DNA from 4 places in the Arthrobacter sp. UC242_113 genome. Region 4 is predicted to be linked to each of the others. Evidence: riboswitches for the same ligand, from Rfam matches in the RefSeq annotation. Region 4 holds a riboswitch; each other region holds the start of a gene.
The links. A riboswitch is a leader RNA that binds a small molecule or an ion and turns the genes downstream of it on or off. The one in region 4 is predicted to bind thiamine pyrophosphate.

Region 1 (3,761 bases), 1.3 Mb from region 4:
GAGTTTGCCGTCGCCGGCGCCGTCGGTGTCGATGGTGATGGTGCCGTAGGGGTGCTGGAACGTCAGGGTGCTGTTGGCGGGGCCACCCTTCACCACGATGCGCTGGCGGCCGAAGACGACCTGATCGCCCTGGGTGACCGTGTTGGCGAAGGCTGCCTCGAGGCCGAGGACCAGGACGGCGCGGCCGCCGTTGGGGAAGGCGAGTTCGGAGCCGGCGAGCATGTAGAACGCCTCTTCCGGGAAGTTGTCCGGGAAGGAGATGGGTGCTGTCTCGTCCGGGATGTCCCCGGGCAGGAAACCGCAGAGCGGGTTCTCCGCGTCAAGGCACAGTTCGACGCGTGTTTTGTTGCTGTCCTCGTACCAGGACGGGAAGCCGTACTCGGTGTTGACGGGACCGACGGCGGTCAGCTTGTTCGCGTTCGTCTGGGTTACCTGGGTTGCCGCCAAGGAGGCTCCTGCCCCTGTCGCCGCAAGCAGGACGGCAGTTGCGGCAGCAATGCCGCGGCGGCGGGACGCAGGGCTGGGGCCACGGTGTCGGGGGGCCAGGCGCTGGGCTGACAGGAAATGTGGTGTGGATACCATTTTTGTCTCCTCGTAAGACGCTGATGGCATCCACTAAAAATCGTGGGGGTTGGAAAAACGTTCGAGTTCCGGGTTGGAAAAACCTTGGCATTCGAGGCTTCATCCGGCGGTGTGGGGGGACCCACGCTGCTCTTGCAGCGACTGTGCTTATGCCCTCCAAGCGGCAAGCGGTGGACCGCCGAGGCAAAATGCGAACGGACCCGGCACCGCGGGTTGCGGTGCCGGGTCCGGCTGTTGTGAGCCCGGCCGAGGTCATCAGCACTGCCAGGTTCAGAACGGAATCAGTATGGCCTGCCGCGCTTGGGGAAACCCGGTCTCGGCCCGGGAGGGGCTGCCGGGCAACCCACCCCGTGTGGGGGCCGCAGCGTGGTTGGTCCCGACCGGCGGGGAGGCCTAGACGATGTCCTGGGTCTTGGCGAAGCGGGTGATAGCCCGCTGGGTGCCGCGGTTGGCCAGCACCTGGATGACCGCGCTCACGGAGGCGGAGACGAGGGCGAACGTGAGGGCGGTGCGCAACGTGGTGGGGACGTCGTCCTTGTCACCCTTGGGGGGCTTCCGGCCCGTGATCTTTTCCCAGATGGTGTCAACGGCCTTGGTGCCGGCGAATCCTGCCAGCAGGCTGATGCCTGTGCCAAGCAGTTTGATGAAGAAACTCATTGCGGAACTCCTCGCGTGATGAACACTGGTCTTTCCTTAGCCTAGCCGCATGGACCGGTGGATCTCCCGCAACGCCTGTACCACGAGGTCGTGGTCCGCCTTCTGCGGCAGCCCGGACACGGTGACCACGGCCACTGCCCCCACATCCCGCACATAAACGGGGAAGGCTCCGCCGTGGGCAGCGTAAGTCGCTTGGTCAAACCAGGCGTTGTCCTCGATCCGTCCGCCGCCGGCCCTGCCGCGCAGCCCCACCAGCAGCGACGGTTCCTCGTAGCGCACGGCAGTCCGCTGCTTGGCCCGCACCCAGCCTTCGTTATCCGGCGTGGCACCCTCGAGCGCCACATGGAAGAGCACCTGCTCCCCCTTGGTGATGTCGATGGCGATAGGCAGGTTCTCCTCCTTGCCCCGTTCCACCAGTTCCAGGCCCAGCGCCAGGGCGTCGTCCTTGGTGAACCTCGGGAACTGCAGTTCAGCCATCTCCCCTTCGACCTGCCCAATCAGGGCTTCCAAGGCTCCCGCCGGCTGCTCCGCGGAGGAATCGGGGTCAAAGGCGGGCAGGGCAGCGCTGCCGGAGTCCTGTTGCGTCATGGCCCCAATCTACTCCGGACCGTTGTCCCAACGCCGCATGAAAACTTCCGCATTGTGACAGCGGCCCCCGGTTTCCGGGGCGGGCGAGGTGTAAACTGGATCAGCCCACAAGGGCAGATTTATCACGACAGGGGAGCGCCGCCGTCGGGATGCAAAGGCAACTGCCAGCGCAACCGGGGAAGGGCGCTGAGAGTGCGGACAGCCGCAGACCCTCGAACCTGATCCGGCTAGTACCGGCGCAAGGGAGTCGAGTTCTCAGAGTGCCCGGCAGCGCGAGGCCCAGCCACCCGCAGCCGGGGAAACACTTTCCCCTCCTGTTCCTCAGGAGGACCATCATGACAACTGCAGCAATCAAGAAGACCAGCTACAGCTGGCGCGTGGCGGACATCGTCGTGGCGGCGCTCATCGCCGTTGCCGGCGGCGTCATCTTCTGGGCCTGGTCCCAGGGCGCCAACCTCATCTCCACCCCGGTCAACGCCCTCTACCCTCCGCTGACCGGCCTCTACGCCGGCGGCTGGATGATTCCGGCGGTCCTGGGAATGCTCATCATCCGCAAGCCCGGCGCAGCCCTGTTCTGCGAGAGTGTGGCTGCCACCGGCGAGCTGCTCATGGGCTCGCAGTATGGCACCACGGTGCTCATTTCCGGACTTCTGCAGGGCCTGGGGGCGGAGCTTGTGTTCGCCGCCTTCGCGTACAAGAAGTTCAACCTGCCCGCCTCGCTGCTTGCCGGGGCCGGCGCCGGACTGTTCTGCGGGCTCAACGACTCCTTCGCCCCCTGGGGCTGGAACATCGCCTACGCCGCCGGCGACAAGCTCGCGTACATCGTGTTCTGCGCCATTTCCGGCGCGGTCATCGCGGGCGCCCTGTCGTGGATCGCCGCCCGAGGCCTGGCCAGGACCGGCGTGCTGAGTTCCTTCGCGTCCCGCAAGGCAGCCACGGAGCCCGTCTTCTCCTAATGCCCGGACAAGACAACGCCGGCGTCCGCCCCGCCGCGGTCACCGCCCGCGGCTGGGGCTGGCGCCACGCCGGCCGCACCAAACCGGCCGTCCATGCCCTCGACCTGGACATCCGCCCCGGCGAGCGGGTCATGCTGCTGGGCCCATCCGGAGCCGGCAAGTCCACCCTGCTTCACGCCCTGGCCGGCGTGCTGGGGGACAGTGACGCGGACGACGCCGGCACTCCCGACCGGGACGACGCGGACGAGAGCGGAGACCTGCTCATCGACGGCGCGCCGCCCCGTTCCCGGCGCGGCCGTGCCGGGCTCATGCAGCAGGACCCGGAGACGCAGGTGGTGCTCTCCCGCCTGGGCGACGACGTCGCCTTCGGCGCCGAGAATCTGTCGGTGCCCCGCGAGGAGATCTGGCGTCGCGTGCACGAGGCGCTGGACGACGTCGGGCTGTCGCACCTTCCCCTCAACCACCCGACGTCGGCCCTCTCCGGCGGCCAGAAGCAGCGCCTGGCGCTCGCCGGCATCCTGGCGATGCGGCCGGGACTCCTCCTGCTGGACGAGCCCACCGCGAACCTCGACCCGGACGGCGTCCTGGAAGTCCGGGACGCCGTGGGCCGCTGCCTCGACAAGACCGGGGCCACCCTGGTGGTGGTGGAGCACCGGGTAGCTGCCTGGAAAGACCTGGTGGACCGGATCGTGGTCCTGCAGCCGGGGTCCGCCTCGGACGGCGCGGTGCTGATCGACGGGACCCCGGACGAGGTTCTCGAGGAGGCGCGCGGGATGCTCACTGCCGCCGGCGTCTGGGTCCCCGGCTATGTTCCTGAGACGCGGCGCCGTTCGGCTGCCGGCGCTCCGCCGACCCCCGGCGCTAGCACCGGCCAGCTGCTGCTGGCGGCGGAAAAGCTTGCCGTGTCGCGGGAACGTCCACGCCGCCGCGGCTTCCGCTCTGTACCCCCTGAGCCCGTTCTGCGCGACGTCACAGCGC
Region 2 (3,761 bases), 430 kb from region 4:
CGGACTCGGTCGGCGCGAGCGCGCTGGCCCTGGCCAGGACCCGGGAGTAGCCGTTGAGGTATGTAGCGTCCTGCGCCAGGTAGTACGCGAATTCCTTCTCCGCCAGAGTGCCGTCGGCAAGCCCACGGATGAAGCCCAGGCCATAGATGTCTTCCAGGTGGGCAACTGTCTCGGCGCGGAGCAGCTCCGCGAAGCCGCCCCTGGGCTCTGACAGGGCTGTCGATTCAGTCTGGCGGACGTGGTGGAAATGGTTGATCGGTCCGTTGCCTGCCCCGACCTCCAGCTGCCCGGACGTGCGGAGGGCCCCGGCCAGCCACGGCTTGACCGCCCGCAGTGACGCTTCCCAGTCACCCAGCCGCGCCTGCGCCGTGGCCATGGCCGAGGAGAGCGAGCATCCGGTGCCGTGGCTGTTCCGCGTGCCGATCCGTTCGCCCGCGACCTCCACCACGTCCGAAGACAGCAGCCCGGCCGTGTTCACGAGCGCGTCCGGGCAGCTTGAGCCGTTCAGGTGCCCGCCTTTGACGAGGACCGTGGCACCGGTCTGGTCCGCGAGCCGCCTGCCCTGGACAAGGGCGGCGTCCCAGTCCGCGGCCTCAGGTTCCCCGAGCAGCATGGCCAGTTCGGGAAGGTTGGGGGTAATCAGGTGCGCCAGAGGCAGCAGTTTTCGGAGCGCTGCCTCCGCAGACTCCTGGAGGAGGCGGTCACCGCTGGTGGCCACCATCACCGGATCGAGAACCACGACGCCGGGCCTTACCTTTTCGAGCCAGACACGGACGGCCGCGATGACACGTTCATCGCCCAGCATGCCGATCTTCACGGCGTCCACGCTGATGTCGTCGCTGACAGCGTCCAGTTGCGCCGACAGGAAGGAAGCCGGCGGAACATGCACGCCGCGCACGCCCGTGGTGTTCTGCGCAGTGAGCGCTGTTATTGCGGCCATCCCGTAGCCGCCGTGGGCCGCAATGCTTTTCAGATCGGCCTGGATGCCTGCGCCGCCGGAAGGATCCGAGCCTGCGATGGCCAGCACCCGGGGAACGCCGCGGGAGGTCTGAACGGCCGGCTCAACGGTTTCCAGCAGCGACCTGTCCGCCGCCGCACGTGCGGGCAGGAGTGATGCTGATGACAGTGTTGATGACAAAGAAGACATCCCTTCGCCGGTGCTAACCGGACAGGTTCAACGGGTTTGGATCTCAGCCGGCCCATGCGCGGCACCCCGTGTCAGTCCTCCAGCCTAGCGGTTCGGCCGGCCCGCGGCGCGAAAATTTGGCGTTTGCGACAGGCTTCCGCGGCGCTGGCGTCCCCTGCCCTTGCCATCTGGCCTTGCCGGCTGACGAAAGTCCGGAACCGGAAAGGTCCGGCACCGCAGCCGCGGTGCCGGACCATCTACTGTTGGGCTCGGGGGTCAGTCACCCCGGAGTCCGGCGGGCTCAGAGTCCGCTTGTCCTACAGTTCTGAGGCGGGTACGCCGACCCCCAGAATGATCGGTTCGCTGGCCGGCTGCGGAGCTGCCTTCGGCGTCTGTGCATTCCCCGCCTCGGGTGCCTTGGCCTCATGCGAGTGCCCGGCGGCTGCAGCCGGAGCTACCTCGTGGTGTTCCACGGATGTCTCGTTGGCTGCACCCTGGGGGCGGCTGGCACTGCGGTTGCGGCGCGGACGGCGGCTGCGGGACGGTGCCGCGGGGCTTTCCACCGGCTGCCGTGCAGCAGGCTGAGCCGCGGGCCGGCTTGCGGCCTCCTGGCCCTCCGGCTGCCCGCTTTCAGGGCGGATCTGTGCGGGAGCCTCGTCCTTGGCCTCCTCCTCTTCGGCGGGGGCGATAGGAGCACCGAGGTGCGCGAAGGCTTCCTCCAGGCGGTCCAGCGTCAGGGCCGGCGCTTCCTTGACCGGCTCCTCGCTGTGATCGACAAACGGAAGAACCACTTTCTCACCGCCGAAGGTGAGCACTGCGCCGGGCCGTCCGGAGACGCTTTCCGTTTCCGGAGCGCGGTGCACCACGGGGCTTTCCGGTGCGGCGGCAGCGGGTGCGGCGGGCCGGGCAGCCTCACCCGACGCTGCGGCACTGTGCGCAGCTTCTTCCTCATGAAGGTGAGCGGCGTGGGCCGCTGCGGCGATGTTGGCCAGGGCTGCGCGGGTCGCTTCAGCCTTGGCGTGGCGCTCCGCCTCCGACGGTTCGGGGTGGTGCGGCACGGCAGGGGCGGCAGGAGCTGGCTCGGAGGACGGCTGCCCGCCCTTGCCGCGGCGGCGCTTCCGCTCTGTCCGGGCAGGGGGCTGGACCTCGGCACGGTGCACGTGGTGCTCCGCGGCCACGGTGTTGGCGCGGCGGTGCTCCACCGGCTCGTCGTGGGTGACGACGCCCCGGCCCGCGCATGCCTCGCACTGCTCGCCGAAGACTTCCAGGAGGCCGGTGCCCATGCGCTTGCGCGTCATCTGCACGAGTCCCAGGGAAGTCACTTCGGCCACCTGGTGCTTGGTCCGGTCGCGGCCCAGGCATTCCACCAGACGGCGCAGGACCAGGTCGCGGTTGGACTCCAGCACCATGTCGATGAAGTCGATGACGATGATGCCGCCGATGTCGCGCAGCCGCAGCTGGCGGACAACTTCCTCGGCAGCCTCCAGGTTGTTCTTGGTGACGGTCTCTTCAAGGTTGCCGCCGCTGCCGGTGAACTTGCCGGTGTTAACGTCAACCACCGTCATGGCCTCGGTCCGGTCAATGACCAGTGAACCGCCGGACGGCAGGAACACCTTGCGGTCGAGGGCCTTGTGGATCTGCTCGTCAATGCGCCAGGCGGAGAAGATGTCCTCGTCCTTGGTCCACTTTTCGAGCCGGCCCACCAGGTCCGGGGCAACGTAGGTGACGTAGGCCTCGATGGTGTCCCACGCTTCGTCGCCGGAGACGATCAGCTTGGAGAAGTCCTCATTGAAGACGTCGCGCACAACCTTGATGGTCAGGTCCGGTTCGCCGTAGAGCAGTTCGGGGGCGAGGACCTTGGTGGACTTCGCCTGGCTGTCGATCCCCTCCCACTGGGCACGGAGACGGTTGATGTCGTGGGTCAGTTCCTCCTCGGAGGCCCCCTCGGCGGCCGTGCGCACAATGACGCCGGCGTCCTCGGGAAGGCGGTCCTTGAGGATTCGCTTCAGGCGGTTGCGTTCGACGTCGGGCAGCTTGCGGGAGATGCCGGTCATGGACCCGCCGGGGACGTACACGAGGTAACGGCCGGGCAGGGAGATCTGGCTGGTCAGCCGCGCACCCTTGTGGCCCACCGGATCCTTGGTGACCTGGACCAGGACGGAGTCGCCGGACTTCAGCGCGTTCTCGATGCGGCGCTGCTTGCCTTCGAGGTTGACGGCTTCCCAGTTCACTTCGCCGGCGTACAGCACGGCGTTGCGGCCGCGCCCGATGTCCACGAAGGCAGCTTCCATGGACGGCAGAACGTTCTGGACCTTGCCCAGGTAGACGTTGCCGATCAGGGAGTCCTGCTGCGTCTTGGAGACGAAATGCTCGGCCAGGACGCCGTCTTCCAGGACGCCGATCTGGATTCTGTCGTCGCGCTGGCGCACGATCATCTGGCGGTCCACGGATTCGCGGCGGGCCAGGAACTCAGCCTCGGTGATCACCGTGCGGCGGCGGCCGGTGTCCCGCGATTCGCGGCGGCGCTGCTTCTTGGCTTCCAGACGGGTGGATCCCTTGACGCTGGTGACGCGGTTGCTCGCCGGGGCCTCGCTGATGGTCCGCGGGGCACGGACGCGGGTGACCGTGTTGGGGG
Region 3 (3,761 bases), 340 kb from region 4:
GGTGATGACGCCGGTCTTCACATCGTCCTTGTTCGGCAGGCCCAGGTGTTCCTTGGGCGTGACGTAGCACAGCATGGCCGTGCCGTACCGGGCGATTTCCGGTGGCGCCGATGGCCGAGGTGATGTGGTCGTAGCCGGGGGCCACGTCCGTGACCAGGGGGCCCAGCGTGTAGAAGGGCGCACCCTTGCAGAGCTCCTGCTGGCGCTCAACATTCTCGCGCACCAGGTGGAATGGGATGTGCCCCGGCCCTTCCACCATGACCTGGACGTCGTACTCCCAGGCCCGCTGGGTCAGCTCAGCCAGGGTGTCCAGTTCGGCGAACTGCGCGGCGTCGTTGGCGTCCGCCGTGGCGCCCGGCCGGAGGCCGTCGCCCAGCGAGAAGGCGACGTCGTACTTCGCGAAGATCTCGCACAGCTCGTCGAAGTGGGTGTACAGGAAGTTCTCCTGGTGGTGGGCGAGGCACCAGCCGGCCATGATGGAGCCGCCGCGGGAGACAATGCCGGTGACGCGGTTGGCCGTGAGCGGGACGTACCGCAGCAGCACGCCGGCGTGGATGGTCATGTAGTCCACACCCTGTTCGCACTGCTCGATGACGGTGTCGCGGAAGATTTCCCAGGTCAGGGCGTTCGCTTCGCCGTTGACCTTTTCCAGGGCCTGGTAGATCGGGACCGTGCCGATGGGGACGGGGGAGTTGCGGATGAGCCACTCACGGGTGGTGTGGATGTCGTCGCCCGTGGACAGGTCCATCACGGTGTCCGCGCCCCACTGGGTGGCCCACTGCAGCTTGTCCACCTCCTCGGCGATGGAGCTGGTGACAGCCGAGTTGCCGATGTTGGCGTTGATCTTCACGAGGAACGCCTTGCCGATGATCATCGGCTCGGATTCCGGGTGGTTGATGTTGGTGGGAATGATGGCCCGTCCGGCGGCGAGTTCGCTGCGGACCAGTTCCACATCGCAGTTCTCGCGGAGGGCCACGAAACGCATCTCGGGGGTGATGACGCCCTGCCGCGCGTAGTGCATCTGCGTCACGGTCTTTCCGTCCGCCGCACGGCGGGGCACCGGCCTGGCGCCCTTCCATTCGGCGGAAGCCGCGCCGCGGCGCACGGCCGACTTGCCGTCGTCGAGCAGGTTCCGTTCACGTCCGTCGTACGTCTCCGTGTCCGCCCGTGCCGCAATCCATTCCGCACGGAACGGGGCGAGGCCCACCACCGGGTCGCTGCCGGGACCCGCCGTGCGGTAAACCCGCAGCGGTTCGTTCTGCTCGCCGTTGGGTGAAGGCTCCAGGGCGATTTCCGTTACCGGAACCCGCAGGCCGTCGCCTTCCAGGTAAGCCAGTGAGTGGGATTTCAGCGACTGCGTAACGGTAGCGGTACCGTTTTGGGCATGGCTCTGCTGTGATTTCTGGGTGCTCAATTTACTGCTCACTTCCTTCGCCGGCATTACCCGGACAGGTTCAACGGTCGCAGGCTGCACCAGCCTGATCTCAGCCCCTGCAGGGGCACCCGTGTGGTCGTAGACGAAGCTACCACACCCCGGATTTCGCCCGTCCATCTGTGAAGCCAAGCCGGAGACGCCGGATCTCCGTTGCGGGAGCCGATTACGCTGGAACCATGTCGCACATCATCGAATTCAGCGGACCCGTGCTCACTGCGGCGGATGAGGAACGCCGCGGGCTCTGGGCGGTGGACGGGAAGCTGACGTTCAGTTCTCCGGGCCAGCAGCCGGACACCGTCGTGGACGGCTGGGTCCTGCCCGGCTTCGTCGATGCCCACTGCCACATCGGGCTGGGGCCGGGCGGTGCCGTGGACGACGACGTGGCGTATGGCCAGTCCATAGCGGACCGCAACGCCGGCACGCTGCTGGTCCGGGACGCCGGAGCGGCCAGCGACACCCGGTGGCTGCAGCAGCGGGCCGACACGCCGCGGATCATCAGGGCCGGCCGGCATGTGGCCCGGTCCCGCCGGTACCTGCGGAACTTTGCGGTGGAAGTCGAGCCGGAGGGCCTCGTGGAGGCGGTGCGGAAGCAGGCCCGCGAAGGGGACGGCTGGGTCAAGCTGGTGGGGGACTGGATCGACCGGAGCGCCGGCGACCTCGCGGCGTCGTTCCCTGCCGCGGCCGTGCGGGACGCCGTCCGGGCCGTCCACGACGAGGGCGCCAGGGTCACCGCGCACTGCTTTGGCGAGGACACCCTGGACGACATGCTGGACGCGGGCATCGACTGCATCGAGCACGCCACGGGGCTGCTGCCCCGGCACATTCCACGGTTCGTTGAGCAGCAGGTGCCGATCGTGCCGACACTCATTAACATCGCCACCTTCCCGGACATCGCCAGCCAGGCCGAGCAGAAGTTCCCGCGGTATGCGGAGCACATGCGCGCATTGTGGGCCCGCCGTCGCGAGCGTGTCCTGGAGGCCTACGAGGCCGGCGTCGAAATCTATGCGGGAACGGATGCGGGCAGCGTGATCCGCCACGGCCGCATCGCGGACGAGATCCTCGAACTTCATGCCGCCGGGCTCCCGGCAGCGGCAGCGCTGGACGCGGCCTGCTGGCGTGCGCGCCGATGGTTGGGGGCCGAGGGCCTGACGGAAGGCGCGGACGCCGACGTGGTGGTGTGCCGGGAGGACCCCCGCGCCGCGCCGGAGACCATCCGGAGCCTCACGAATGTGGTGCTCCGGGGAAAGATCGTGCATTAGGAATAAATTGAAGCTTCAAGTAATTTAAAGATGTAGAGGCCGCCGAAATCCGGTGGCCCGGACATCCGGGAGTATTCAATGACAGCAGCAGACAGCAGCCAGGACTTGCTTCCTGCCGACCTCACCATGGGCACCGTCATGCTCAAGGTGGGCGACATGAAGCTCATGACCGACTACTACCAGCGCGCCCTCGGCCTCGACGTCGTCGCCGAGCAGGACGGCGGCCTCTACCTCGGTCGGCTCAAGACGCCGCTGGTGCACCTCGCTCCCGCTCCGGGCCTGAACATTCCCGGCCGCGGCGAGGCCGGCCTCTTCCACACAGCGCTTCTGTTTGAGGGCCAGCCGGCGCTGGCCGCCACCGTTGCCAGCGCAGCCCAGTACGAGCCGCAGTCCTTCGTGGGCAGCGCCGACCACCTGGTGAGCGAGGCGTTCTACTTCACCGATCCGGAAGGCAACGGGATCGAACTCTACTGGGACCGCCCGCGCGATGCGTGGTCCTGGGACGGCAAGAACGTGGTCATGGACAGCCTGGCGCTGCCGCCGCAGAAGTACCTGCAGGACCACCTCACGCAGCAGTCCGTGGAAGGCCAGCGCGGCACCGACGCGGAGGTGGGGCACGTCCACCTACAGGTGGGTGACGTCCAGTCAGCCCACGACTTCTACGTCGGCACGCTCGGATTCGAAAAAACGGCGGGCTGGCACGGACAGGCCCTCTTTGTGTCGGCCGGCGGCTACCACCACCACATGGCCATGAACGTCTGGAACAGCCGAGGCGCCGGCCCGCGCCGGGACACGCTGGGCCTGGGCGAAGTGCTCATCGAGGTGCCGTCCGGTGACGACGTCGGCGCCCTCGCCGACCGCCTCCGGGTCGCCGGAGTCGAATCGCACCACACCGGCGCCGAGCTCCGGTTCGAGGATCCGTGGCGCAACCGCCTCCGTGTCGCCGTGCGCTAAGTCGCGTGAACGCAGTTGGGTTAGGCTGATTTCGAAGAGCCCCGGCCGGTGCGTGCCGCTGCCGGGGCATGCACCGCCGACGGAATGAGGACGCATCCATGGGCTTCACCGAA
Region 4 (3,761 bases):
GGGTGCCGGACGCGAGCAGCGCCGCACCCAGACCGTCCAGGCTTGGAGCGCCTCCGGTGCCCATGATGAGCCGCGAGGTCAGCTCCACCCCGTCAATGACCAGGCTGTCTGCTGTTTCAATCATTGTTTCTGCCATCGTCCTCATCCTCCCTGGACTGCCGTGACAAGTTCGATCTCGTCGCCGTCGGCGAGTGCCGTGGCATGCCACTGGCTGCGCGGCACGACGGCCGAGTTGCGGGCCACCGCCACGCCCAGCCGCTGGCCGTCGGCGGCCTGCCCGCTGGCGGCCAGCTTGCGCCCCGTGACCTGGGTGACGAGTGAGGTGACGGACGCGCCGTCACTGACTTCCTGTTCGACGCCGTTCAATGTGATGTTCATGCTGGTTCCTTGTTCTGGTCAAATGTGACGCGGGTCAAATGCTGAGTGCAGCGGCTGATCCCAGGGGGTCCGGGAGCCCGGGTGAAAACCGGCCCGGCCGGAAGGCGGCCCAGCGCGGATCGGTGATGCCGTCCATGAGCTGGCGGCAGATGGCCGCGGCGGCCGGGGTCAGCAGGACGCCGTGGCGGAAGAAGCCGGTGGCGATGATGAGGCCCGGCACGTCCGTGCCGGCATCCTGCCCGCACGCCGGCACCCGGCCCAGCAGGGGGGCATTGTCCGGCGTGCCGGGCCGTGCCCGGGCGGTGGCTTCGAGCAGCTCCAGTTCGGCGACTGCCGGCAGCAGCGCCTGGGCGTCCCGCAGCAGCTGGTAGACGCCTCCGGCGCTGGTGCCCGGCACACCGTCCTCACGCTGGGTGGCGCCGATCACCACCGTGCCGTCCTTGCGGGGCACCACGTACACCGGCACGCCCCGCACCATTCCGCGGACTGTCGCGGTGAGCAGGGGCTGCAGGTGTTCGGGCACCCTGAGCCTGAGGATGTCTCCGTAGACCGGACGCAGCGGCAGCTGCAGGCCTTCCGGGAGATTCTGCAGGCGCGCCGCCGCCAAGCCATTGGCCACCAGCGTTTCGGCCGCCCTCACGGTTCCGCCGCCGGCCAGCCGGACCCCGCAGACCCCTGCGCCGTCCCAGAGCAGGCCGGCGGCGTGCTCCCGCACCGCGTATCCCTCTGCTGCCGCATTTTCCTGACGTTGCGCGGCCAGCTCGGCAGCAAGGGCCCGGACAAGTCTGCGCGGATCCACCTGGTGGTCCGCCGGAATGTCGAGGGCGCAGGAGATCGCGGGGCTGAGCAGCGGCTCCCGGGAACGTGCCTCACGGATGGTCAGCGGTTCAACGTTGAGGCCGTGGGCCCGCTGCACTTCCCGCAGGTCCATCAGGGCCCGGCGGTCGGCCGGATCGGCACCCACCGCCAGGGTCGGCGTCGTCAGGTAGCCGGCGTCACCGCCGGCGGTGAGCGTGGCCGCAAACTCAGGCCATCTGGCGGAGGACTCCAGCATCAGCTCCAGGAGCCCTTCCTCCTGGTAATGCAGTTCGCTGACCGGGGCGAGCATGCCGGCCGCAGCCCAGCTTGCACCGCTGCCCGGGGCCTCATCGACGAGTACCACCGAACGGCCGGAGCGGCGTGCCTCCCAGGCGATGCCGTGGCCAACCACTCCGCCGCCAATAACCGCTACATCGGCCTCAAGTCCGCCGGACTCCAGGGCTCCCGCGGAGCGCTCGTCGCCTCCGGTTTCAGGGGTCATGCAAATCCTTCCCTACGCCGGTACTAACCGGATCAGGTCAAGCGGTCGGCTCTGACGCCCTCTCAGCCCTGCGTCTTTATGACAGCAGTAACGGGCTCCCGCGGTACCTGCCCAGTTTAGAGGAACTAAGGTGTTGCCATGACCGTGCACTCTGCCCACACCGCCGCCCGCCTGTACCTCTGCACCGACGCCCGCAAGGACCGCGGGGACTTCGCGGACTTTGTGGACGCGGCGTTTGCGGGCGGCGTGGATATCATCCAACTGCGGGACAAGGGCATCGAGGCGGCCGAGGAACTCGAGTTGCTGGAAGTAGTCCATGCCGCCGCCCGCAGGCACGGCCGGCTGTGGGCTGTGAACGACCGCGCCGACATCGCGTCCATCGCCGGTGCACCGGTGTTCCACATCGGCCAAAAGGACCTGCCGCTGCGGGCCGCCCGGAAGCTGCTGCACGATGCCACCGTGATCGGGCTGTCCACCCACAGCACGGAACAGGTGGATGCCGCCGTCGGCGCCGCCCACGGGCGCAGTGGCCTGGATTATTTCTGCGTAGGCCCGCTGTGGGCCACCCCTACCAAGCCCGGGCGCGCCGCCGTCGGGCTCGACCTGGTGCGCTACGCGGCGGAGGCTGTCCGCACCACAAACGAGGAACGGGTCGGCGGCCTGCTGCTGCCCTGGTTCGCGATCGGCGGGATCGACCGCACGAACGTGGAGCAGGTCCTGGCGGCCGGAGCCAACCGCATCGTCGTCGTACGGGCCATCACCGAGGCGCCAGACCCGGCAGCAGCCGCGGCGGAACTGCTCGACGCCCTCGACGCAACGTCCTCGGCCGCCGTCTCGTAAGCGGAGCGGCCGGGTCGGGGGCCGGGGTTACCCGCTCAGGCCGAGCTGGACCATCCGCCGGGAGTGGTTTTCCGCGACTTCGGCCGTGATGCCCCGCACCAGCTCGCGGGCGGTGGCGTCCGTGGCACCGGGCTCCGCCTCGACGAACAGCTCGCCAAGAAAGGCGTGTTCGTGGCCCACGCGCTGGGCCTGCGTGATCGCTTCGCCGAGGAGGCGGCGGCCCCAAAGGGCCAGCCTGGACGCCAGCCGTGGATCGTCCGCCAAGGCCCCACTGAGCCGTTCCCGAAGCACGGCCGTGGCCTCTTCCGACGACTGGATCTGCTGGATGACATCACGGGTTCCGGCATCCACAAACCGGGCCACTGCCCGGTAGAAATCGGCAGAGACCGTGTCCACCACGTAGGCCTTCATCAGGGATTCGTACCAGTCCGCCGGGCGGGTCCGTTCATGGAAGTGGTCCACGGCCAGCTGGAACGGGAGCATCGCATCTTCGACGTCGACGCCCATGCCGGCCAGCTTGGCGCTTACGAGTTCGTAGTGCTGGAATTCGATGACAGCGATCCTGCCGAGCACGGCACGGTCGTGCAGCGTGGGTGAGTAACGGGCGTCGGACGAGAGCCGTTCGAACGCGGACAATTCGCCGTAGGCCATCACGCCGAACAGGTCTGCGACGAAGCGGTCGTAGCGAGCGGTGTCAGCCGAGGATGTGCCCATAATCCAAGACTAACGGCGCAATTCGGGCTAACCTGATTTTCGTGTCACATCATCGTCTGTCGCCCAGTGTCCACGAGCAGACCAACGCGCTCGCGGAGGCTCTAAGCGCGCTGCGGACGGAACTGGAGCTTCCGGGGGAATTCCCCGAGGACGTGCTCAAGGAAGCCGAAGCCGCCGTAGCCGGACGGGGATTCCCGGCGCTGGACCTGACCGGAGTGGACTTCCTCACCATCGATCCGCCGTCGTCCACCGACCTTGACCAGGCACTGTTCATCGAACGCCTCGGCGAGGGCTACCGGATCCTGTATGCCATCGCCGATGTTCCCTCGTTCGTACAGCCGGGCGGCGCCCTCGACGCCGAAACCCGCCGCCGCGGACAGACCTTCTACGCCCCGGACGGCCGGATACCACTGCACCCGGAGGTCATCAGCGAGAACGCCGGCAGCCTGCTGGCCGGGCAGCTGTGCTCCGCCTTCGTCTGGGAGTTCGAGCTCGACGCCGCCGCCGAGGTGGTGTCCGTGCTGGTGCG

Region 1: it holds a riboswitch for thiamine pyrophosphate, as region 4 does, so the genes downstream of both, ACHMXB_RS15885 (ECF transporter S component) here and thiO (glycine oxidase ThiO) in region 4, are expected to answer to the same signal.
Region 2: it holds a riboswitch for thiamine pyrophosphate, as region 4 does, so the genes downstream of both, ACHMXB_RS07990 (bifunctional hydroxymethylpyrimidine kinase/phosphomethylpyrimidine kinase) here and thiO (glycine oxidase ThiO) in region 4, are expected to answer to the same signal.
Region 3: it holds a riboswitch for thiamine pyrophosphate, as region 4 does, so the genes downstream of both, thiC (phosphomethylpyrimidine synthase ThiC) here and thiO (glycine oxidase ThiO) in region 4, are expected to answer to the same signal.

Annotation. Positions count from the first base shown of each region.
Region 1 covers NZ_CP171968.1:3,476,892-3,480,652, reverse strand. The annotation lists gene ACHMXB_RS15900 (PKD domain-containing protein) at 1-582, opposite strand, end outside; gene ACHMXB_RS15895 (DUF4235 domain-containing protein) at 976-1,239, opposite strand; gene ACHMXB_RS15890 (heme-degrading domain-containing protein) at 1,276-1,827, opposite strand; TPP riboswitch at 1,947-2,090, shown strand; gene ACHMXB_RS15885 (ECF transporter S component) at 2,163-2,783, shown strand; gene ACHMXB_RS15880 (ABC transporter ATP-binding protein) at 2,783-3,761, shown strand, end outside.
Region 2 covers NZ_CP171968.1:1,785,791-1,789,551, forward strand. The annotation lists gene ACHMXB_RS07990 (bifunctional hydroxymethylpyrimidine kinase/phosphomethylpyrimidine kinase) at 1-1,147, opposite strand, end outside; TPP riboswitch at 1,130-1,226, opposite strand; gene ACHMXB_RS07995 (Rne/Rng family ribonuclease) at 1,444-3,761, opposite strand, start outside.
Region 3 covers NZ_CP171968.1:1,875,945-1,879,705, reverse strand. The annotation lists partial or broken gene thiC (phosphomethylpyrimidine synthase ThiC) at 1-1,414, opposite strand, end outside; TPP riboswitch at 1,410-1,517, opposite strand; gene ACHMXB_RS08455 (amidohydrolase family protein) at 1,612-2,694, shown strand; gene ACHMXB_RS08450 (VOC family protein) at 2,773-3,648, shown strand; gene ACHMXB_RS08445 (hypothetical protein) at 3,747-3,761, shown strand, end outside.
Region 4 covers NZ_CP171968.1:2,214,234-2,217,994, forward strand. The annotation lists gene ACHMXB_RS09965 (thiazole synthase) at 1-124, opposite strand, end outside; gene thiS (sulfur carrier protein ThiS) at 142-378, opposite strand; gene thiO (glycine oxidase ThiO) at 413-1,678, opposite strand; TPP riboswitch at 1,671-1,790, opposite strand; gene thiE (thiamine phosphate synthase) at 1,817-2,518, shown strand; gene ACHMXB_RS09985 (ferritin-like fold-containing protein) at 2,546-3,232, opposite strand; gene ACHMXB_RS09990 (RNB domain-containing ribonuclease) at 3,274-3,761, shown strand, end outside.